Linked DNA regions of Blastopirellula sediminis. Each later gene encodes a partner of the first gene's protein in a complex. Links are inferred from orthologs where the notes say so. Each region holds a gene or a part of one and is shown in the gene's direction. Other genes may lie near its edges. The genes, in order: hisF and hisH.

Region 1 (11,421 bases):
TTGCCACAACTACGCGGACACGTTCAAGACGTTTCCGTCGGGCGCCGTCCAGAGCAGCAGCAACGGCTACGTCAACGCTTGGTCGTGGGGCTCGCTGGTCCTGCCGCAGCTCGAACAAAACAACCTGTACGACCTGATGGGCGTCACCAAGAACAGCATGAACACCCCGCTGAGCACCGCCGTCAACAGCGCGACGAACCTCGGCATGGTCGCTGAAATCGACGCCTTCCGTTGCCCGAGCGACACCGCCAGCGTTCTGCCGAGCTGCCGCAACGTCAAGAACCCGACGACCGGCGTCGCTCAGACCGGCTGCGCCTCCGGCACTTCGGTCCGCGCCTTCGCGGGCGGTACCCCGACTCCGGTCTTCCTGCAGACCAGCACCACCAACTACGTCGCTTGCTCGGGCGTTTACGACACCCAGGTGTTCAAGAACAACGGGATCATCTTCAACAACAGCAAGACCGGCTTCCAGTCGATGACCGACGGCACCAGCAACACCTTCCTGGTCGGCGAACGTGCTGAATACCAAGGGGTGGGCACCTGGGCTGGCGTCGCCGCGATGAACGCCAACGCCACCAGCTACAACGCCAACTCGATGGGCAAGGTCAGCGTTCCGCCGAACTACAAAGATCAGACCGCGACCACCTATGGCGCCGCCGGCACCATGTGGGACGGCTTCAGCAGCAACCACCCGGGCGGCACCCAGTTCGCCTTCGGCGACGGCTCGGTGAAGTTCATTGCGGAAACGATCAACTTCGGCAACTCGGACATCGCTTTGACCAGCATCGAAGCCCCGAGCGATCCGGTGAACCTGTCGCCGACGATCCCGACCCCGTCCGTGCTCGGCGTTTACCAAAAGCTTGGTATCCGCAACGACGGTCAGACGATCGGCGAATATTAATCGGCTCGCCTGTTCCTTTTCCAGCGAACGGGCGATATCGAACGATGGACAACTCAGCTCGCGAGCGTCAGGTGGCGCTCGCGAGCCTTTTTTTTGCGCCGGCTCCGACCGGGGGGAGTCGCCGCGGCGGGTTTGGCCGTCAAATCGCCGGATTCTCCCTCGGCAAATCGGAAAGATCGGCATCTGTAGAGCGGCTGGGTTAGTTGACCCTCTCCCTTGCCCGGCTTACAGTAGATTTGCACCTCTTCGGTCGCCAAACTTCTGCTGGCGACTGGTCGGAACTCCCGTTTACGCAACTATTTAACTCGAAAGTCGCCGATGCTGGCTCATCGCGTGATTCCTTGTCTAGACGTCGACCACGGTCGCGTCGTGAAAGGAACCAACTTCGTCAACCTGCGCGATGCCGGCGACCCGGTGCAAGTCGCTTCGCGCTACGAGCAAGAAGGGGCGGACGAACTCGTCTTTCTCGACATCTGCGCCAGCCACGAAGAGCGAGCGATCATGCTCGACGTCGTGAAGCGAACGGCCGAGCAAGTCTTCATGCCGCTGACCGTCGGCGGAGGGATTCGCACGATCGAAGATATCCGCGCCTTGCTCAACGCAGGCAGCGACAAGGTCTCGATCAACTCGGCGGCCTGTAAGAACCCGGAATTCGTACGAGAAGCGGCCAGACGCTTCGGCAGCCAGTGCATCGTGGTCAACATCGACCCGAAGCGGGTGAAGAACGAAGCGGGGGAAGAGATCTGGGAAGTGCATATCAACGGCGGTCGGACGCCGACCGGACTGGAAGCGGTCTCGTGGGCCAAAAGGGTCGAAGAGCTCGGCGCCGGCGAGATTGTGCTGACCAGCATGGACTGCGACGGATCGAAAGATGGTTACGATCTTGAAGTGACGAGAGCGGTCAGCGAAGCGGTCTCGATTCCGGTGGTCGCCAGCGGCGGCGCAGGGAAGCCGGAGCACCTGGCCGATGCGATTCAACTGGGGAAAGCCGACGCGGCCCTTGCGGCCAGCATTTTTCATTTCGGCGAATACTCGATTGCGGAAACAAAACGGATTATGGCCGAGCGCGGAGTCGCCGTGCGGATCTAGCGGACTAGTCGGAGAACGAACAGATGTCGGATGGCCCGGAACTCAAAGAAAAATACCTGAAGAAGAAAGTAGAGCTGGAGGTCGACAAGATCTTCCGAGCCTGCGTGAAGTTGGAAGGTTCCGACTTGCATATGAAAGTCGGGCGCCCGCCGATCGTGCGCATCAACGGTACGCTGCGCGAGTTGAATCGCGAAGCGGTCGACGGCGAAGAAATGGTTCGCCTGTTGATTCCGCTGCTCGACGAACGCAACAAGAAGATTCTGGAAGAAAACGGCGGGGCGGACTTCGCGCATTCGATTGACGTCGACGGCGTTCGCTGGCGTTTCCGCGTGAACATGTTGACGCAGCTCGGCAACCTGGGGCTGGTCGCTCGTCGCATTAGCAACTGGATTCCGAACTTCGAAGGGCTCCACTTGCCGCCGGTGATGGAGTCGCTCTGCAAGTTCGACCAGGGGATGGTGCTGCTCGCCGGGGTGACCGGTTCCGGTAAGAGTACGACGATCGCGTCGATGCTCAACTGGATTAACCGCAACTATTCCAAGCACATCCTGACGCTGGAAGACCCGATCGAATTCGTCTACACCGAAGACAAGTGCTTGATTAACCAGCGCGAAATCGGGCAGGACGTCAAGAACTTTGAAATCGCGATGGGGCACGCGGTGCGTGAAGACCCCGACATCATCCTGATCGGCGAAATGCGTGATCAGGAAACGTTCCTCACGGCGATTCACGCGGCGGAAACCGGGCACTTGGTGTTTGGTACGATTCACGCCTCCAGCGCGCCGAGCACCATCGGTCGTATTCTCGACTTGTTCCCTGAAGAAATGCATGGCTCGATTCGCAGCGCCATCGCGTTCAACATGCGCGGCATCGTCGCCCAAAAGCTGTTGAAGTCGATCAAGCCGGGCGTCGGCCGCGTGCCGACGGTCGAGATCATGACCCTCAGCCCGATGATTCAAAAGCTGATTCTGGAAGGGAAGGACAGCAAGCTGCCTGACGCGATCCGAGTCGGTAAGGACGATGGTATGCAGGACTTCACGATGAGTCTGAAGGGGCTGATCGATGAGGAGTTGATCGATCGCGAGACTGCGTTCGCCGTCGCGCCGAATTTGGAAGCTTTGAAGATGTCGCTCAAGGGCATCAATGTTTCGCAACCTGGTATGGTCTAATGCAGCGCATCTCTTCGCTTATCCTTGCGACGGCCGCACTGGCGGTCGTCTTATCGGCGCCGGTCTACCTATCCGCCCAGGAAGGGGCCGCAGCGCCCGCGACGGCGCCTGCCACGGAAACGCCCGCCGCTGCGCCAGCGCCCGCTCCGGCCGCATCGACTCCGGCGGCTTCGCCATCGGGGCCAAGAATCGGCGAGCCGGGCGACTACGGATTCGTCAATCCGGTCATGCTGTTGATGGCGTGGGGGCTTTATCTTTGCTGGGTCTATTCGACGACCTGGGTCAGCGTCGACAGCGAACGCATGAAGCTGTCGCAAGCCGGCTGGGTCTCGGCCAACTTCTGGCCTTTCTTCCTGTTGAGCTGGGCGTTCATCGCGCTGGTGCCGTTTTTCCTCGGCTTCTTCTTCGCCGTCGCCCTCTACGTCGTGCCGCTCTGGATTTATATCAACAAGCGGAACGCGATGCTCGATCCTCACTTGCGCGTGATGACGCCGGACCACATCCGCTTTGTGATGTCGCAAATGTCGGGCGGAAAAGTGGCGGCGGAGCGAAAAGAGCCGTGGGACATGGGACCGAGCGTCGAACTGATCCCGAAAGGGGGAAGCGGCGAACAGAACACCGCCAATCTCTACAACGCGAAGAAGGCGCCGGACGCTTATGTCTGGGTCAAAGAGCTGATCGCCGAAATTCATGAACGCCGCGCGTCCAAGGTTTTGATGGACTACGGCAAAGACAACGTACAGATGAAGTACTTCATCGACGGCGTCTGGCACGCCGGCGAAGCCCGGGATCGCGAATCGAGCGATCTGATGCTGGCGCTGATGAAGTTGATCTCGGCTCTGAAGCCGGAAGATCGCCGCTCGCGACAGCAGGGAACGTTTGGCGCCAATTACGGGAAGGCGAAGTACACCTGCAAGATCTCGAGCCAAGGCGTTCCGACCGGCGAACGAGTCTTGCTGGAATTGTCCGGCAACGATCCGAAGCTGACCACCTTGATCGACTTGGGAATGCGAGAAAAGCTGCTGGAAGAAGTCAAGCAAGCGATGCTCGAGCCGCATGGGCTATTCATCTTTTCGGCGCGGCCGGAAGGCGGTCTCTCGACGCTCTATTCGCTGGGCATCGGTTCGACTGACCGTTTGATTCGCGACTTCGCCGGTCTCGAAAAGACGACCTCCAAAGAGCCGGAGATTCTGAACGTCAACTTGATGACCTACGATCCGGAGAACCAGGCGCAAGAGCAATTGCTGCCGACCTTGCTTCGCAAGCAACCGGACGTGCTGGTGTTTCGCGAGATCGACAACGCTACGACGATGGAAGTGCTGATCGACCAAGCGGCTGAAAAGAACTTGGTCTTCACTTCCACCCGCGCCAAGGAGGCGGTCGAAGCGATCTTGCGCGTGATGGCGATCGGCGCCGAGCCGAAAGCGTTCGCCCAGGCGATCAGCGCTTCGCTCAATATGCGGCTTTGCCGTCGCTTGTGCGACAAGTGCCGTGAACCGTTCCAGCCGACGCCGCAGATGTTGCAGAAGTTGGGGATTCCGGCCGGACGCGTCGATACGCTCTATCGCGCCGGCAAGCCGAATCCGGAAGATCCGAAGTCGATTTGCACCAAGTGCGGCGGCATTGGGTACTACGGTCGCGTCGGCATCTTCGAATTCGTGAAAGTGAACGACGCCTTCCGCAAAGCGCTGGTGTCGCAGCCGCGACTGGAAACGTTGCGAGCCGCCGCCAAACAGGCCGGCAATCGCACGATGCAGGAGGAAGGGATTCTGCTGGCGGTCAGCGGCGTTACGTCGCTGGAAGAAATCGGTCGCGCACTTAAAGAATAAGACAACCCAGAGCCCAACACGCTCAGAAAGGCGTTTACGCCATGAATATGAACTACCTCGTCCTGCTGATTTTGCAGGTGGCGTTCTTCGCCTTGACTTTCAGTCAAGGCTTTTGGACCTGCGCCCTGATGATGTTTAACATCACTTTCGCAGGGGTTATGGCGGCGAATTACGCGACGCCGTTGGCGAATTTGCTGGTCAGCCTGTACGATGGGCTCTTCTACTTCTCCGAATTCTTGTCGATGTGGATTTTGTTCCTCATCTTCTTTGCGATCACCCGCGCGATTACCGAAAAGCTTTCGCCGGTGCCGGTTCGGATCGGGGGCGGCACCCGCGAACAAATTCTCGACTACGTCTTTTGCGGTTGGGCCTCCTCCATCTTTTTAGCGTGGTGCGCTTTTTCGTTCTTTGCGGCGCCGATTGGAGCCGAAGGCTTTCAAAACATGATGCGCGGAAGCGCCTTCAGTGCGAGCGGGGCCATTTTCGGCGGCTGGTACGTTCAGCTTCCGTCGACCTTGGGAATGGGGTTGCTCGGCAAGCCATTTGAGACCGACAAGTACATTGAGTCGCGCCTGAAACGCAACGCCGAACTGAAGACGAAGAAGGGCTTGTTCGACACGCCGTAGTCGATTCCATCGCTTGTAAGTTTGTAGACTGATGACCGAATTCTCTTCGCCAGAACTGTCCGCCGGAAACGAAGACCTCGTCAACTATCGCGAGCCGAGCCGCGCTGCGATCGCAGCGGTCGTTTTGGGGTTCGCATCGATCCTGGCGATTTCGAACCAGATCTTTTGGTTCGTGCCGATCGTTGGGATCATCGTCGCGCTGATCGCATTGCGCAACATCAATAACAGCGATCACCTGACCGGCAAAGGAATCGCCATGCTCGGATTGATTCTCTCCGGCGTGCTGGGATCGGCCGGCGTCGCTCATAGTCTGATCACCGCCCAAGCGATCGAAAGCAACGCCGAGAAGTTCGCCGCCGCCTGGTTGCCGTTGGCGGTGGATAGTCCCCAAGAGGCGCACCAACTGACGATCTCGGCCAACGGACGCATACCGCTCGACAGCGACCTAAACGTTTACTACAGCGAAAATCCGGAAGCGCTGGAACAGTACGGCGATTTCATGGGGAATGTCGCCGTGAAGTGGCTGCAAGAGCACAAAGAGCCGAAGCCCCGTTTCCGGTTCCTGCGTGTGGCGCAAATCCGCTACGACGACGGCAAGCCGTTTCCGACATGCGTCTTTGAGGCGACCAGCGGCGACGCTCATCGCGAGATCGGGATCGAGTTGGGACGGTTGCCCGGGCGCAAGGAAAGCAATGTCGACTACGAGTGGTACGTCTCGAATATCGGCTTCGCTAACGATCAGTAGGCGATCGCTCGATCGTCCTAGCTGAGCGCCTTATCGACCGACGCTTTCATCTTCGTCAGCCCTTCTTTGGCGACTTCCAGGGCGTCCCGCTTCCAATATTCGGCGTTGAACAGTTCGAGCGAAAACGCGCCGCGGAAACCGCCTGCATTCAGATCCTGAATGATCTGCGTCAGCGGGGCGACGCCGTCTCCCGGAAAGACGCGGAAGCTGTCGTTGATTTCGCTCCGCGGCGGAGCGGCCGGATAGTCGTTCATGTGGAAGACCGGCATCGCGGCGCCGTTGATCACGCGAAGCCCGGCGAAGTCGGAGCCTCCTTTGTAGATGTGATAGACGTCCGGCATGATGCAGGAGCGCGGGTGAGCCGCTTCGGTCGCCACGCACGCGACTTCACCCAACCGGCTGAGGTTGGCCGAAAAGCCCCACAGCTCCAGTTCCGGCGTCACGCCGACTTCTTCTCCCACTTCGCACAATGCGCGATACCGATCAGCGACCACCAATAGATCGAGCTTCTCTCCTTTGGTCGCTCCAGCCGGCGGAGCGGCGATTCGCGTGCCGCCGATCGCTTTGACCAGCAGCATGTCGCGGCGAGCGTCTTCGAGCCCTTTCTTGCGGGCCGCTTCATCGTCGACGATCCATTGGGCGAAGCCGATGGCGCTTTCGACCTGCATGCCGTGGTCGGCGATCCGTTTGCGGATATCGTCGAGATTGCCCCCCGCGTCTTGGTAGGCGGCGATCTTGTTGATCCATGGTTCGACGCCGCTGTAGCCCGCCTTGGCGGCGATTTCGATTTCCTGGTCGAGCGGCAGGTTTTGCCCGCGAATCGTCGACATATTCAGACAAAAGCGAATGCCATGATCGCCGGCTGCCGTAGTTTCGGCCGCCAGGGAGCTTGAAGCGCCAAGCCAGAATCCGGCGCCGGCCAGGCCAGCCAAGCGAAAAGCGTCGCGTCGATCGAGTTGGTAGGACATCGCAGGCGTTTCCAGGGTGTGCGGGAAGTCAGGTGGGAATCGTTCTATTCTGAACCGACGCAGGGGCGATTTCAACGCCGCCGCCGTCCGTATGCGCAGCAGAGAGTCTCGGCTATGATACTCGCGTCGGAGGGGGCCAAGATCGCCGCTCCGTCGACGAACAACCGCTCAAACTCCTATCCGCGCTAACAGGATCGCCGCTTGATGGACGCTTGGATCGAAGCCCTAATCGCCCTCGTAACGCTGACGTCGCTCGAAATCGTCTTGGGGATCGATAACATCGTCTTCATCGCCATCGTCTCTGGGAGACTTCCAGAGGCCGAGCGTCCGAAGGCTCGTCAGCTGGGGCTATTAGCGGCGCTGGTGATGCGGATCCTACTGCTGATGACGATCTCGTGGGTGATGAAGGCGACCTTCCCGATCTTCAGTTGGACCGACCTGGGGATCCAATCGGAGTATTTGCTGGAGCACGAAGAGCTGAATCACGTCTCGATCAAGGACCTGATCTTGTTGGGGGGCGGGTTGTTCCTGATTTGGAAGAGCGTCGGCGAGATTCATGAGAAGCTGGAGCATGAGCCGCATGGCGACGGCGAGGACTTGCCGAAGAAGAAAGTGACCTTTTGGGGAGTCATCCTGCAGATCATGATGCTCGACATCATCTTCTCGCTCGACTCGGTCATCACCGCGGTTGGGATGGTGAAGGGCTCGATCGGCGGCGTCATCCCCGGCATCTACGTGATGATTGCGGCGGTGATCGCTGCGGTCGGCGTGATGATCACGTTCGCCAACCCGATTTCGAACTTCGTTGAACGTCACCCGACGCTGAAAATGCTGGCCCTCAGCTTCTTGATCTTGATCGGCGTGATGCTGGTCGCTGAAGGAACCGGCGCCCACTTCGACAAGGGATACGTCTACTTCGCAATGGCGTTCGCGCTGATTGTCGAAATGCTCAACCTGCGGATGAAATCGGTGGCGAAAGGGAAGAAGCAGGCCATCGAAGAATCGGCAGGGCACTAGATAACTAACGGTTAGCCCCGACAGCGGAGCTATCGCGGCTAACCTTCGATAGAGATCGCAGTCGACTAGTTCGTCCCTAGCAGCGTTTTGACTGCGGCGCCGATATCCTTCTGCCGCATCAAGCTCTCGCCGACCAGGATCGCGTCGACGCCGGCGTTGGCCAGCAGTTGAACGTCGTCGTTCGTGAAGATGCCGCTTTCGCCGACCAGCAGCTTTTCGCTCGGGATCTGCTGACGCAAGCGGACGGTGTGATTCAGGTCGATCTCGAAATTTCGCAGATCGCGATTGTTGACGCCGATCAACTTGGCGCCGGAGGCCAGCACGCGGGAGATGTTTTCCGGCTCGTAGAGTTCGACCAGCGCCGTCATGCCGAGCTCATGCGTACCGTCGAGTAGCGTCCGCAACGTCTCGTCATCCAGGCACTCTGCGATCAGCAGCACCGCATCGGCGCCGGCGACGCGGGCTTCCAGCAGTTGATACGGATCGAGGATAAAGTCTTTCCGCAGAACGGGAATGCCGACCGCTTTACGAATTTCGCGGAGGTAGTCGAGCGAGCCTTGGAAATAGACTTCATCGGTCAGACAGCTGATGCAAGTCGCGCCGGCCGCTTCGTACGCCAGCGCGATTTCGACCGGATTGAAGTCTTCGCGAATGATCCCCTTGGAGGGGCTCGCCTTCTTTACTTCGGCGATCAGTTTGATCGGACCTTCCGCCGCCAGCGCCCCGAAGAAATCACGCACCGGGGGCGCTTTTTCCAGCATCTTCTCCAGCAATTCCGCCGGGTATTGCTCCTTGGCGACGTCGATCTCTTCCCGTTTGGTAGCGACGATTTTATCGAGAACTGTCGACACGGAGCACGTTTCCTGCTGCGGTTTAGTGGCGGAAGTGACGGCGGCTGGTGAAGATCATCGGCAGCCCGTGCTCGTTGCACGCGTCGATCACTTCCTGGTCCCGTTTCGATCCGCCCGGCTGAATCAGCGCGGCGACGCCCGCTTTGGCGGCTTCGTGGATCGAGTCCGGGAACGGGAAGAACGCGTCGCTGGCCAACACGCTGCCGGGGCCGCGATCGGCCGCTTTCTTAATCGCGATTTCGACCGAGTCGACGCGGCTCATCTGACCGGCGCCAGCGCCGACCAGGGCGCGATCCTTGCACAGGACGATCGCGTTCGATTTCACGTATCGACAGACCGCCCACGCGAACTTCAGCTCGGCCATCAATTCGGGAGCGACCTTCGCTTCCGTTACGACCGTCCATTCCGCTTCGGGATCGTCGCAGAAGTCCGTACCTTGAACCAACAGGCCCCCTTCGATCCAGCGGGTTTGCCAGTCAGGGCGGCGATCGGTGAATTCGCCTACCTGCATCAAGCGGACGTTCGCTTTCCATTTCGGCTTGGTGGTCAGAATCTCGACCGCTTCGGCCGAAAAGCTGGGGGCTGCGATCGCTTCGACGAACAGGCCCGGAGTCGACAGATACTCGGCCGTCGCCGCGTCGACCGGCTGGTTGAAGCCGAGGACGCTGCCGAACGCGCTGACCGGGTCGCCATCCATCGCCTTGCGGCAAGCGTCGGCGATGTTGTCGCTCGAAGCGGCGCCGCACGGATTGTTGTGCTTCACCACGCTGACGCCGCAATCAGGCAAGCCGCGGGCGATCGCCAACGCGCTGTCGAGATCGAGCAGGTTGTTGTACGACAATTCTTTGCCGTTCAGCTTGCGAGCGGTGACCAGGTTGGCGCCCACTTCGCGCGGGTTGCTGTAGACCGCCGCTTGCTGATGCGGGTTTTCGCCGTAGCGGAGGATCTCTTCGCGCTTCAGCGAGATGTGCATCGTCGCGGGGAACGCTTCCGGAGCAAGTTGCGACGCGAAGTAGTCGGAGATCGCCCGGTCGTAGGCCGCAGTGTGCGAGAAGGCTTCGGCGGCGAGCTTCTGCCGCAGTTCAAACGTCGTGCTGCCGGTCGCTTCGATTTGCGAGAGGATCTCGGCGTATTGTTCCGGTCGCGACGCGATGGAGGTGAACGCGTGATTCTTGGCCGCCGCGCGAACCAGGCTCGGACCGCCGATGTCGATCTGCTCAATCGCTTCGGGCATCGTCACGCCCGGTTTGGCGATCGTCGCTTCAAACGGGTAAAGGTTGACGACGACCAGCGGGAACGCCTCGATGCGGTGATGGTCGATGGCTCGCATGTCGTCGTCGCGGTCATGCCGGCAAAGGATGCCGCCGAAGATTTTCGGATGGAGCGTCTTCAGGCGACCATCCATCATTTCCGGAAAACCGGTGTATTCGGAAACGTCGCGGACGGCGATTCCCTCCGCTTCCAGGTGTTTGCGTGTGCCGCCGGTCGAATAGATCGTGATTCCGAGGGAACTAAGACCGCGAGCGAAGTCGGCCAGGCCAAGCTTGTCGCTGACGCTAATAAGTGCGCTTTTGATCGGAGGATTCAACGTTCCAGAGCTCCCTGCTCGTCTACGGAAGGGGTGTGCCAATTCGCCTTTTTACGGCCTTGGCAGCCCCAGGGTCAACCACCCGACGCTAGCGGATGGTCGGTGCGGAAAATCTGTCCTCGTTTGTAGAGGATTTTCCTTGGTCACGCGAAAGGATTTTTGATAGAATTGAGAACCATCGCCAAATTAGCGATGCCCGCCTTTACAGCCCACCTATGTTCCGAATCTGACCATCAGGGCAGTGATTATGCCGCTTAGAAGCCGTCTATCCCTCCTTATGACTTCCGTTTGCTTCCTCGTTTTGGGAGCCGTCGTCAGCCAGGGAGCGACCTACCGAGAACTGATCGAGACGGATAGTCCGGTCTTGTACTTGTCCTTTGACGCGGACGAGCTGGGTAAGATCCAGAACGAAGCGCCAGAGGGGCCCCAGTTTTCGGCCGCCGAACATGGCCCGCTCAAGCTGACCGTTGGCGCCGCGGCGCCGCAATATCCGCTGTTTGACGTCAACAATCGGGCCCTCGAACTGGCGAAAGAGCCGGGCCGCTATGTGATTGAAGATCCCGGCGCCGAGAGCCCGCTCGACTTTGCGGCCGGCGATCCGATCACGATTGAAGCGTGGGTCTCGCCGCAGCATCGCG
Region 2 (11,329 bases), 2.4 Mb from region 1 along the record:
CCTGGCGCCCAAGTTCGGCGTGCCGATCACCTACTCGACTTACTCGAACGAGCGGACCCTCGCTCCGGGGCAGATCGGCTACCAGCAGATGCGTGAAGTTTACGGCTACGAAGATATCAACGCCGACACCGAGATCTACGGCGTCATCGCCGATCCGATCGGTCATAGCCTCAGCCCACAGCTTCATAACGCTTGCTTCCGTCAGCAAGGAATGAATCGCTGCTACATTCCGTTCCGCGTGCCGCGTGAGCATCTCGCCTCGTTCATCCAGGAAGACTGCCCGGCCCTCGACATCAAAGGGCTGAGCGTCACGATCCCGCACAAAGAATCGATTGTGAAGCTGATCAAGAAGCCGGACGCCGCGGTTACCGGCATCGGCGCCGCCAACACGATCTTGTTTGGCGAAGGGGGCCCGTCCGGTTTCAACTCCGACTGCGACGCCGCGCTGGCCAGCCTGGCGACCGCATTCCCCAAGGAACTCGCCAATCCGTTTGAAAACAAGTCGGCCTTGGTGCTCGGCGCCGGCGGCGTCGCGAAGGCGATCGCGTGGGGGCTGAAGAACCGCGGCGTCGACGTGATCATCTCGAGCCGCAACGACGAAAGCGCCGCCGAATTGGCGGAGAGCCTCGGTTGCCGCACGGTGACCTGGGACGATCGCGGCTTGGAACGGGTCGACATCTTGATTAACGGGACGCCGGTCGGCATGCATCCGAACGTCAACGAATCGCCGATCGACAAGGTTCGTCTCCGCGCTGGCATGGTCGTCTTCGACACCGTCTACAATCCTGAACAGACGCTGCTGGTCAAAGAATCGCGACAGCGCGATTGCAAGGTCGTGACCGGCGTCGACATGTTCGTCCGTCAGGCGGCGCTGCAGTATGAACGGTTCACCGGCGTCGAGCCGTCGCGCGATTTGATGCGGGACACGCTGAAGAAGATCACTGGCGCCGCGAAAGCGAGTTAGCGAATGAATTTGGCGCTCGTGGGGTTTCGCGGTGTCGGCAAGTCGCATGTCGCCCGGTTGTTGGGGGAGCGACTCGGTTGGCCGGCCGTCGACGCTGACGTCGAGCTGCAAACGCGTGCGCAGCAGACCATCGCCGAGATCTTCGCCGCCGATGGAGAACAGGCCTTTCGCGACCTGGAAACGGCCGTGGTCGCCGATCTCACGCAGCGTGATCAACAAGTAATCGCGCTCGGCGGCGGGGCCGTTCTGCGGGCCGAGAACCGCGCTGCGATTCGTTCCAATTGCTTTACCGTTTGGCTGACGGCCGATGCCGAGACGATCCTGGCTCGCATTTCCGCCGATACGGCGACTGCGGCGCAACGTCCCGGTTTGACCGACAAGCAGCCGCTTGACGAGATTCAGCATCTGCTCGAAGTTCGCGAGCCGCTCTATCGCGAAGCGGCCGACGCGATCGTCGATACGCAAACCCGAACGCCGGAAGAAGCGGCCGACGAAATCTACCAACTCTTCGCTCCGAAAATCGAGTCGGCGTCGTAAGCCGCAAGGAAATGCAGACGTGAACGCCTGGCTCGCACTATCGATCGAACTGCGGATGTTTTTGCTGATGGTGATCGGTGCGTTCGCCGGCGGCCAGATCAACCGCGCCATCTATCGACTCCGCTCGACCCCTGCGAACATCGATCCGTGGACCAAGCCGCTCGACGGCGCTCCGCCCCGATCGTGGTTCGATTGGATCCCGGTCTTCGGCTGGCTTTCCCTCAGTCGCGAAGTTCCGCTGCATGGCGGCTACTATTGGGTTCGGCCTTTGTTGATCGACCTCTTCTTCACGCTCGTTACGCCCTACTACTACTGGATCATGGTCCAGGGCGAACTTGTGCCGGAGATCATCATGACCCCGGCGGCGCAGATGCAAGGGACCCTACATGCGACGTTCCTCAGTCACATGGCGCTGATCTGCTTTATGACGGTCGCCACCTTCATCGACTTTGACGAACGATTGATCCCCGACGAGATTACGATCCCTGGGCTTTTGCTCGGCTTGATCTTCGCCACCGTGATGCCGATGTCGCTGTTGACGGTGCCCGATCCGCCGGTCACGTACGTGCCAATCCAATTCAGCGGAACGATCGAACCGACCTTCCTGCGACTAACGACCGGCGATCAGCCGTGGCCTGAGGCGTTGAACGGCGGGATGGGACTCGCGATCGGGCTCATCTTGTATCTGGGGTGGTGGCTCGCGATCACGCCGAAGATCATCTGGTGGCGGAAAGGGCTGAAACGGGGCTGCGATTTTCTCGTCGGCAGTTTTCGTCGCTACGCACTGACTCCGTTTTATCTGGGGCTGCTGGCGATCGGTCTGCTTGGAATATCGGCCGTTTGGTTCTTGGCCGGCGGGAATGATTCGTGGCAAGGGCTCCTCTCGTCATTGTGCGGAATGGCGTTCGCCGGAGCGCTCATCTGGCTTGTGCGGATTTTCGCCGGCGCCGCACTTGGACGCGAAGCGATGGGGTTTGGCGACGTGACGCTGATGTTCATGATCGGCGCCTACGTCGGTTGGCAGCCGTCGATTGCGGTCTTCTTTTTGGCGCCGATGATCGCTTGCTTGTTCGCCGTGGGACGTTGGCTGATGACCGGCGACGTCGCCTTGGCGTTTGGTCCCTACCTTTGCTTCGGGACGATGTTCGTCTTCCTCTGGTGGCCCGGTTTCTGGCAACAATACGCGCCGATGTTGGTCCTCGGCTGGATGTTGCCGGCGATCTTCTTAGCGCTGCCGATCTGCGTCGGCATGATCCTCTGGCCCTGGCAAATCTTCAAAGAACGGGTCCTCTTCCGGGATTCGTAATCCATTCGTAGCCCGCAGCGCGAGCGAGGGAAATGCGTTGGGCTACTCCCCGGCGGTTCGGTATTGCCGGCCGCATTTCCCTCGCTGGCGCTTCGGGCTACTAATGATGTGCTTTTCGCCTTGTTTTCGGGGCGAAAATTTCTCCCCGCACGGCCGTTAGAAAAAGCTAAGCTTCAGCAGGAGAACTGTCTGATGCTGCGCCCATTTTTCCATACGATCACCGATTTGTCCGCCGACGCCGAGCTCGTACGCGCTCGCCGCTATGGGATCATCGTCGTGCGGAAGTCGCAGTTGGAAGCGATTCACTTTCGCCCCTGGCCGAAGATGATCTCTCGGCTCGAGGTGATGACGATCGGGCGGTACGTCCATCAGCGATCCCGAGGGGACTATTGCTGGCTCTACTACAACGCTCCCCTCACTGCGCCCGACTTTTTGTCGCTGGTCTACGTCGTCTCGGGGAAGGAAACCACTTGGCGGACGTTTCGGACGGCGCTGGCGACGCTCGACGAAGTGGCGCGGCTGCGAAACGCCGCGGCGATCGTGACCGACGTCTCCAATCCGCAGATATCCGAACGCAATCTGAGCCGCAACGGCTGGGAGCCGCATTGCGCCCATCTGCCGGGCCGCAACTACATCAAGCGGTTCTATGGCGACTATCCGCGACTCGCGGCAGGGACGCACCGTCGGGAAGTGCTAGCGTCGTAGGAAAACGACCTTGCCTGCATAAAGCACGCTTGCTACGATCCGCCCCGCTGGCCAGATTGTCTCAAGTTTCGAACCCGATTTGCCGACACGATGTTCCGCTTTGTCGCCGCCATACTGTTGTTTGCGTTCGCCGTTGGGTGCACCAGCGACGCTGCGCTGCGTCAGCAGGTCCAGACCGCTCAGCAGCAACAGGCCGCTCAAATCGCCGAATTCCAACGCCGCGCTTCGGGGCTCGACGCCAACAATCAAGACCTGCACGCTCAGATCGCTCAGTCGCAGCAACAAGCCAGAATCTTGCAGGACGAAGTCGGCCTGCTGAAGAAACAGCTTCGCGACGCCGGCGAACAGCTTTCGATGGCTCAGCAGCAAATCGCTTCGGCCAAGCAAGAGAACACCACGTTGCTGGCGTCGACGCGCCAACGAGGCGGAGCGATCATCACGCCGAACAACAGCTTGCAGCAAAGCGTCTCGCAGATTCAGATTCCTGGCGCTACGGTTCGCGTCGACGGCGATCTGATTCGGATCGAGGTTCCGGCCGATCTGGTCTTCATGACCGGCACCAATCAACTGCATCAAAACGCTTACGCGACGCTCGACCAGGTCGCCGGCGTCATCCGTCAGCAGTTCCCTCGCAACCTGATCGGCGTCGAAGGACATACCGACAACCAACCTGCTTCGCCGCCGTTCGCGTCGCAGCATCAGCTCTCGGCCAGCATGGCCCAAGCGACGTTCGATCAACTGGTCGCTCGCGGCCAGGTGCCGGCCAATCGGATGTTCGTCGTCGGCCACGGGGGCAATCACCCGGTCGTCTCGAATGCGACTCCGGCTGGTCAGGCTCGCAACCGCCGAGTCGACATCGTCATCTACCCGGACGATGCCAGCTCTTAATGCTGGTCTAACGTCCGTTTCTCGCCCCTTTTTGGGCGCCTGACGATTTCGGCCGATCCGAATTACAATGGATCGCTCCGCCGCTGAACTTTTTGCGCTGTAGTGCGTCCGTTGGGCGGAGCAAGTTCGACCGTGCCAGATCCAAAGCGAGCCGCGATGATCACAATTATCGACTACCAGATGGGCAACCTTCGCAGCGTGCAAAAGGCGATCGAGAAGGTAGGGCACCACGCGGTCATCAGCAGCGACCCGAAGGAAATCGCCCAAGCCGATCACTTGATCCTGCCGGGCGTCGGCGCGTTTGAAGACGCGATCGCCGAGCTCCGTCATCGCGATATGGTCGGTCCGATCAAAGATCACATCGCCGCCGGCAAGCCGCTGCTGGGGATCTGCCTTGGCTTGCAGTTGCTGTTCGACGTCGGCTACGAAGGGGGCGAGCACGAAGGGCTGGGAATTGTGCCTGGCAAGGTCGTTCGGTTTGAAGTTCCGCCGGAGCTGAAGGTCCCCCACATGGGTTGGAACCAGGTAACCTTCCGCCACAAGCCGCCGATCTTCGAAGGGATCGAGCCGCAGACCCACTTCTACTTCGTCCACTCTTATTACGTCGTTCCAGATGACGAGGCGGTCGTCGCTGTCGAAGCGACCTACCACAAGCCGTTTTGTGCCGCGATCTGGCGCGACAATCTGATCGCGACACAGTTCCACCCCGAAAAAAGCCAGGCCAGCGGTTTGCATGTCCTGAAGAACTTCGCCGAGTGGAATCCGTCGGTTTAGGCCGAATTCGCGCTTCTTTAGCGTTGTCAAAGTCTTTGCGGCAAGTGGCAAATACTTGTCGCTGGAGGCTTTATGTGGGATATTTGATGTAGCGGAACCCTCACGGATTCGCTTTGTTCTTTGCAAGCAGCTCGCAGCAGAAAGCTCTGACGTCATGCAGATTTGGCCCGCCATTGATCTTCGAGGCGGTAAATGCGTTCGCCTTCAACAAGGCGATTACAACCGAGAAACTGTTTTCGGCGATGACCCGGCCGATATGGCGAAGCGCTGGGTCGAGCAAGGCGCCGAATGTCTGCATCTGGTCGATCTTGACGGCGCCAAGGATGGTCAAGTCAGCAACCGCAATGCGATCGCGGCGATTCTCGCGGCGGTAAACATCCCCTGCGAATTGGGCGGCGGCATCCGCGACGAGGAAACGATCAAAACGTTGCTCGATCTCGGTATGGCTCGTCTGGTGATCGGCAGTAAAGCGGTGCGTGAGCCTGATTGGTTTGAAGAAATGTGCATGCGTTATCCCGGCAAGTTGGCGCTGGGGATCGACGCACGCGACGGCTTGGCGGCGACCGACGGTTGGCTCGAAACGAGCAATGTCTCGGCGATCACGCTGGCCCAAAAATACGAACACCTGCCGATTGCGGCAGTTATATATACCGACATTGCGACCGACGGCATGATGTCCGGTCCGAACGTCCCGGCGATGGCGGAAATGAAAGCGTCGATTCGCTTTCCGGTCGTCGCTTCCGGCGGCGTGACCACCGTCGAAGACGTCGCCCAACTGGCGGCAGCCGGCTTGGACGGAGCGATTGTCGGACGAACTTTGTACGAAGGAAAAATGACCGTCTCAGCCGCTGTTGAAGCGGCGCGAGCGGCACTTTTATAGCCCGTGGAACGTTACGTCATCCCCATTAGCGAACACGCGACGTAATCAAAGGAGCGTTTAACCGCCGCACTCAATCCGACGCAGCATTCCCAGGCCGACCGTGGCGAGTTTAAGACCGCACCGGCGATCGGCGACTCGCCAAGTCCTCCATCCCCGTTTTAAGGAGTCTTGGTTATGTCTACCCGTCTTGAGGCAAGCGTCCGCGATATTGTGTTGTGCGGTCACGGCTCTTCTGGCAAAACGAGCCTGATTGACCGCATTCTTGAAACGACTCACGAAGTCGAAGGCCGTCACAGCGTGGACGACGGCACCAGCGTTACCGACTTCGAGCCGGAAGAAAAGCTGCATCACTATTCGGTCGATGCGGCGCTCGCTCACTTCCGTCACCGCGGCGTCCGATTCAATTGCATCGACGCTCCCGGATACCCCGACTTCATTGGCCAAACCATTTCGGCCATGCGCGGCGCCGATACCGCCGTCATCGTCATCGACGCCCATAGCGGAATCGCCGTCAACACGCGCCGCGTCTATATAGAAGCGGAACATGCCGGGCTCGGACGAATCATCGTCGTTAACAAGATGGACATCGAAAACGTCGACTATCCGTCCCTGCTCGACTCGATTCGCGAGACGTTCGGTTCCCACTGCATCCCCTTCAATGTGCCATGCGCCAAAGGGGGTCACTTTGACCGGGTGGTCGGCGTGATGGACGACGGGGCCGACGCCAGCGGCGCTTTGGTCGATCCGACCAGATTCCGCCAGCCGCTGATCGAAGCCGCAATCGAAGCGGACGAAGCGTGGATGGAACGTTACTTTGAGGGCGAAGTCCCCAGTCGCGCCGAATTGGCCGATTTGATTCCGCATGCCGTCGCCGCCGGAGCATTGGTTCCGGTCGTCAGTTGCTCGATCAAGTCGGGCGTCGGTTTCACCGAACTGCTCGATGCACTCGCGGTCTGTGCAGTGCCGCCGTCGATGATGCATCGCAGCGCTCTTGGTCCTGACGGCGAGCCGGTTGAATTGAACGGCGATCCCGATGGTCCGTTGGCCGCCCAGGTATTCAAAACGCGGATCGATCCCTTCGTGCAGAAGTTGTCGTACATCCGCGTCTACAACGGCACGCTCCACAAAGACGAATTGATTCACCTCAACAACGGCAGTCGCAAAGGGGTGAAGATTGGTCAGCTGATGGAAGTGCAGGGCTCCGAACTTCGCCCCGTCGACGAAGCCCATCCCGGCGATATCGTCGCGGTCGCCAAGATCGAAGATCTGCATACCGGCGTCAACGAAGGGGATCTGAAACTTCCCGAGATCGACTTCCCCGAACCGATGGTCGGCGTGGCGATCCGTCCGAAGAGCCGCAACGACGAAGCGAAGCTCAACGCGGCGCTGCACAAGTTGGTTGAAGAAGATCCAACGGTCCGAGTCGACCATGATCCGCAAACGCACGAAGTGGTGCTACGGGGAATGAGCGACTTGCATCTCTGCTTGTTGCAGGAACGTCTCTTGCGACGCGATCACGTCGAGATCGAAACGCACGAGCCGAAGATTCCGTATCGCGAAACGATTCAAAGCGAAGCGGAAGGTTCGTTCCGGCACAAGAAGCAGACCGGCGGTCGCGGACAGTTCGCCGAAGTTCATATTCGGGTCTGCCCCTTGCCGCGTGGAACCGACGTTGAAAAGTTCGCCAACAAGAGTCGCTTCCCCCACATGAAGAATCGGCACTACCTGCCGGAATTCAACTTCCTGTGGATCGACTCGGTGGTCGGCGGCGCGATCCCGGGTAACTTCATGCCGGCGATCGAAAAGGGCTTCCTGGAACGGTTGAACCAGGGGGTGTTGACCGGCTGCCAGATCCAGAATCTGTGCGTCGAAGTCTTCTTTGGCAAGTTCCATCCAGTCGACAGCTCGGAAACGGCGTTCAAGATCGCCGGCTCGAAGGTGCTGCGAGACGTCTTCAAGAAGGCGAATCCGGTGCTGCTGGAACCGATGGCCGAACTGGAGATCACCGTTCCGGAAGCGAAAATGGGGGACGTTTACAGCGATCTCTCGACACGCCGCGGTCAGGTGCTGGGGGCACAGAGCGCCAGTCCAGGCTACCAGACGGTCAGCGCCACGGCGCCGCTTGCCGAGGTAATGACTTACGCCAGAACGCTTTCGAGCATGACCGGCGGGCAAGGATCGTACTCGATGCGGTTTAGTCACTACGACGCCGCTCCGCCGAACGTGCAAGACATGGTTCTGCGTCAGTCGGGCCAAGTCGAGGAGGACGATTCGTAACCGATCGTTCTGACGCGTCATCCAAAACAGTCGCCGGCCGAAATGTTGCAGGCAATGCATTCGCCGGCGACTGGACGTTACAAATCGGGTTAAACTTCGCTTTGGGAGAAAGACGAAGAAAACTGCGCCCCTTTGTCTTCCAGGGGGGCGAAGCGTAAGATACAGTCTCGCCCGGGCGGTAAATTTGCCCCGTTTTACCTAGATTGGTACGTCATCATGTGCCCCGCTTTGCACCGTTTCTGTTGTCGCTGTTGTTGTTAGCGCAAAACGCCCCGTCGATCGAGACGTTCTCGGTCGCCATCGTCTCGCCCACAACGCACGCTCGCCGACGCAGGAAACCGCAGCCATGGCCTCTGACGCAAAACTCAAAGAAGATCTTCCTTCGCTGACTGACCGGATTGTCGCCACCTACAAGCAGTTTGGTGGAATCAACTATCTCGGTCATTGCCCGCTGCCGAATTACGACATCGTCGTTTCGACACTCGAAGATCTGAAAGAAATCATCTACCCAGGCTATCGCCGCCGCGAAGGCCTGCACATGGGCAACATCACGTACCATGTCGGCGACCTTATCGATGGACTGCATGACAAGCTGACGACGCAAATCGCGCGAGCGTTGCAGCATGACGAACGCCTGAAGCGCGAACGGGGCGAATGCGAACCGGCCGACGCGATCGACTACGAAGCGAAAGGTCAGGCGATGGCGATTGAGCTGCTCAATCGTCTGCCGAAGCTGCGCGATCAACTGGCGACCGACGTCCAAGCCGCCTACGACGGCGACCCGGCCTGCCGCAGCTTGGACGAAGTGATCTTCTGCTATCCCGGTCTGGAAGCGATTACCGTTTATCGAATCGCGCACGAACTGTACGTCCTCGGCGTGCCGTTCATCCCCCGCATGATGACCGAGTGGGCGCACAAGCAAACCGGCATCGACATTCACCCCGGCGCCACGATCGGCAACTACTTCTTCATCGACCACGGCACCGGCGTCGTGATCGGCCAGACGTGCGAGATCGGCGAGCACGTCAAACTGTACCAAGGCGTGACCCTCGGCGCGTTGTCGTTCGACACCGACTCCGACGGCAACCTGGTCCGCGGCATGAAGCGTCATCCAACGATCGAAGATCACGTCGTCATCTACGCCAATGCGACTGTCTTGGGCGGCCGCACCGTGGTTGGTCACAACTCGGTGATCGCGTCGAGCGTTTGGCTTACCCGCAGCGTCGAACCGCACACGACGGTCCTGCTAGAAAAGCCGCGCCTTCGCCTCCGCAGCGAAGCCCCGGCCGAAGAACTGACGGAAGAAGTGAACTTCCAGATCTAGAGCGTGCTTCCGAATAGTAGCCCGAAGCGCAAGCGAGGGAAATGCGGCCGCAAGCAGATTTCAAATGTCGCAGCGCCACCATTCCCCAATCGGCCAAACCTCTTAACGCTTCCCTCGGTCCGCACAGCGGACCCTACGGTCGGAATGCAAAGACCGTCCAGACAAGCAGCCCCAAAACGCAAACGAGCGAAATCGCCGCACCCCGATAAAACGACGCCGGCACGTATCGCAGCGTCACATGATGTCGTCCCGCCGGCAGCGCGATCGCTTGGAAGACGACGTTGGCTCTCTCCGTCGGCGAAGTGATCTTCTCTCCATCTTCCAGTTCAATTTCCGCCCGCCAACCGGCGTCGTAGTATTCCTGCACAATCACATACGACGGTTGCGAGAGGGAGACGGCAATCTCGATCACGTCATCTTGCACGCGATCGTAATCGACCTGGTCGATGATGTTTTCCTGCGCCGGGCCATTAAGGAGTGGAGACGCTTCTTCCCCATGCAACATCGCCAAACGCCCGTGTTGATGCACGAACGCTTCGGCCGCTTCTCGCCAACTGTTGCGTGAGCGTGGATCGTCGATGGGAAACTGCCGATGGCCGTCGGCGATCCAGGCCATTGGAATTGTCTTGGTAAGAGGACCGTCGAGCAGAACCTGACCGTCCGGCGTCGTGCGATCAAAGCGGATCACGCCGGCGGCGGACAGTCGTTCGGCCATGTCGTTCGGCTGCAAATCTTTCTGCATCGCTTCCACCAGCAGCGTGTAGTCGGCTGGCGCGAGCGAGTTGGAAGGGACGATCGAGCCGACCTTTTCCAGCAGGTGATACCGCGGGAAAAGGGTCATGCGGTCGAATCGCAAGCCGTCGATCTGCCGATCGGGCGAACTCTTCGCGGCGAACTCCGGCGGATAGTCGGTGGCTGATAGATGGCGATACCAACGGTTGGCCATTTGATAGTCGTCGGAGTAGAGACATGACTCCCACATCGCATCTGGCGCGGTCGCTATGGTCCAGGAAAGACCTGCATAAAGATCGACCATGACCACGGCAACGAGCAGCGACGCGACGATCGGCGGTCTCTTCTTCGCCAGGAAGAGGATGACGACGACGCAAACGGCGACGATGATCGCTTGCAGCATGCTCAGCTGCATATCGACGACCCCAGCTTTTCCATTAATCGGCCCGAGGAGTAAATCGGCGGGAACTTGGGCGGCCGCGGCGACGATCTTGCTTTGCTGCAGCGTCACGCCGATTAACGCAACGCAGGAAACTGCCGCCAGCCCCAACATCAATAAAGTGAGCCCACGAAACGCACGTTCTCGTTCGGCGTCAAAACCAAAGCCTGTCAGCAAACTGCCGGCGAGCGCTGCGAGTAGCCACAACTTCGCGGGATAGCGGAACGACGCGTAGCCAGGAACCAGCGTATTCAACAGCCAATAGAGCCCGCCGAATGGCTCGCCGACTCCCAGGCTCTCTTTGCTCCAAAGTTGCAAGTCGTGCCCAAGTTCGATCAGCAGCCAGCCGAGCCCGTACCAGCCGAGCGAACCGAGCACGCCGATTGCTACGAGCGCGATTAGCAACTTGCCGAGCGGCTGACTTCGCCAACCCCAAGCACCGATCAACGCGAGCGCCAGTGACGTTCCGCCGACGTAGAGCGACGGCGCCCAGACGCGCCCTT

Evidence for each region.
Region 2: the proteins of hisF (region 1) and hisH are in contact, whole or in part, in a crystal structure (PDB 6RU0), measured with the Thermotoga maritima proteins. The link is inferred for Blastopirellula sediminis from one-to-one orthologs. Residues at the interface, in WP_004080486.1 of Thermotoga maritima: Met1, Leu2, Ala3, Arg5, Ser40, Glu41, Asp45, Glu46, Ala70, Glu71, Ile73, Asp74, Ile75, Pro76, Phe77, Asp98, Lys99, Ser122, Gln123, Glu161, Thr195, Leu196, Asn247, Arg249, Glu251; in WP_004080484.1 of Thermotoga maritima: Asn15, Arg18, Arg22, Arg117, Leu118, Pro119, His120, Met121, Gly122, Trp123, Asn124, Asn134, Gly135, Tyr136, Tyr138, Val140, Tyr158, Glu180, Lys181, Ser182, Ser183, Lys184, Ile185.

Annotation. Positions count from the first base shown.
Region 1 is NZ_JAJKFT010000010.1:568,650-580,070, reverse strand. The notes cover bases 214-3,104. They hold hisF (imidazole glycerol phosphate synthase subunit HisF), read left to right. Parts: upstream 214-1,219; coding sequence 1,220-1,990; downstream 1,991-3,104. Other genes in these bases: LOC68_RS13960 (type IV pilus twitching motility protein PilT), read left to right, coding at 2,014-3,104; LOC68_RS13970 (DUF1559 domain-containing protein), read left to right, coding at 214-901. Outside these bases: more of DUF1559 domain-containing protein, read left to right, coding at 1-213; more of type IV pilus twitching motility protein PilT, read left to right, coding at 3,105-3,159; ATPase, T2SS/T4P/T4SS family, read left to right, coding at 3,159-4,988; CvpA family protein, read left to right, coding at 5,030-5,614; DUF4190 domain-containing protein, read left to right, coding at 5,646-6,359; sugar phosphate isomerase/epimerase family protein, read right to left, coding at 6,377-7,327; TerC family protein, read left to right, coding at 7,532-8,344; indole-3-glycerol phosphate synthase TrpC, read right to left, coding at 8,410-9,195; purH (bifunctional phosphoribosylaminoimidazolecarboxamide formyltransferase/IMP cyclohydrolase), read right to left, coding at 9,218-10,783; DUF1553 domain-containing protein, read left to right, coding at 11,061-11,421.
Region 2 is NZ_JAJKFT010000010.1:2,956,479-2,967,807, forward strand. Bases 3,567-6,365 are described here. They hold hisH (imidazole glycerol phosphate synthase subunit HisH), read left to right. Parts: upstream 3,567-4,556; coding sequence 4,557-5,174; downstream 5,175-6,365. Other genes in these bases: LOC68_RS23720 (OmpA/MotB family protein), read left to right, coding at 3,603-4,400; hisA (1-(5-phosphoribosyl)-5-[(5-phosphoribosylamino)methylideneamino]imidazole-4-carboxamide isomerase), read left to right, coding at 5,329-6,054; LOC68_RS23735 (elongation factor G), read left to right, coding at 6,229-6,365. Also shown: aroE (shikimate dehydrogenase), read left to right, coding at 1-964; shikimate kinase, read left to right, coding at 968-1,501; prepilin peptidase, read left to right, coding at 1,521-2,807; hypothetical protein, read left to right, coding at 3,000-3,512; more of elongation factor G, read left to right, coding at 6,366-8,331; serine O-acetyltransferase, read left to right, coding at 8,678-9,655; YfhO family protein, read right to left, coding at 9,789-11,329. UniProt on the Escherichia coli protein: IGPS catalyzes the conversion of PRFAR and glutamine to IGP, AICAR and glutamate. The HisH subunit catalyzes the hydrolysis of glutamine to glutamate and ammonia as part of the synthesis of IGP and AICAR.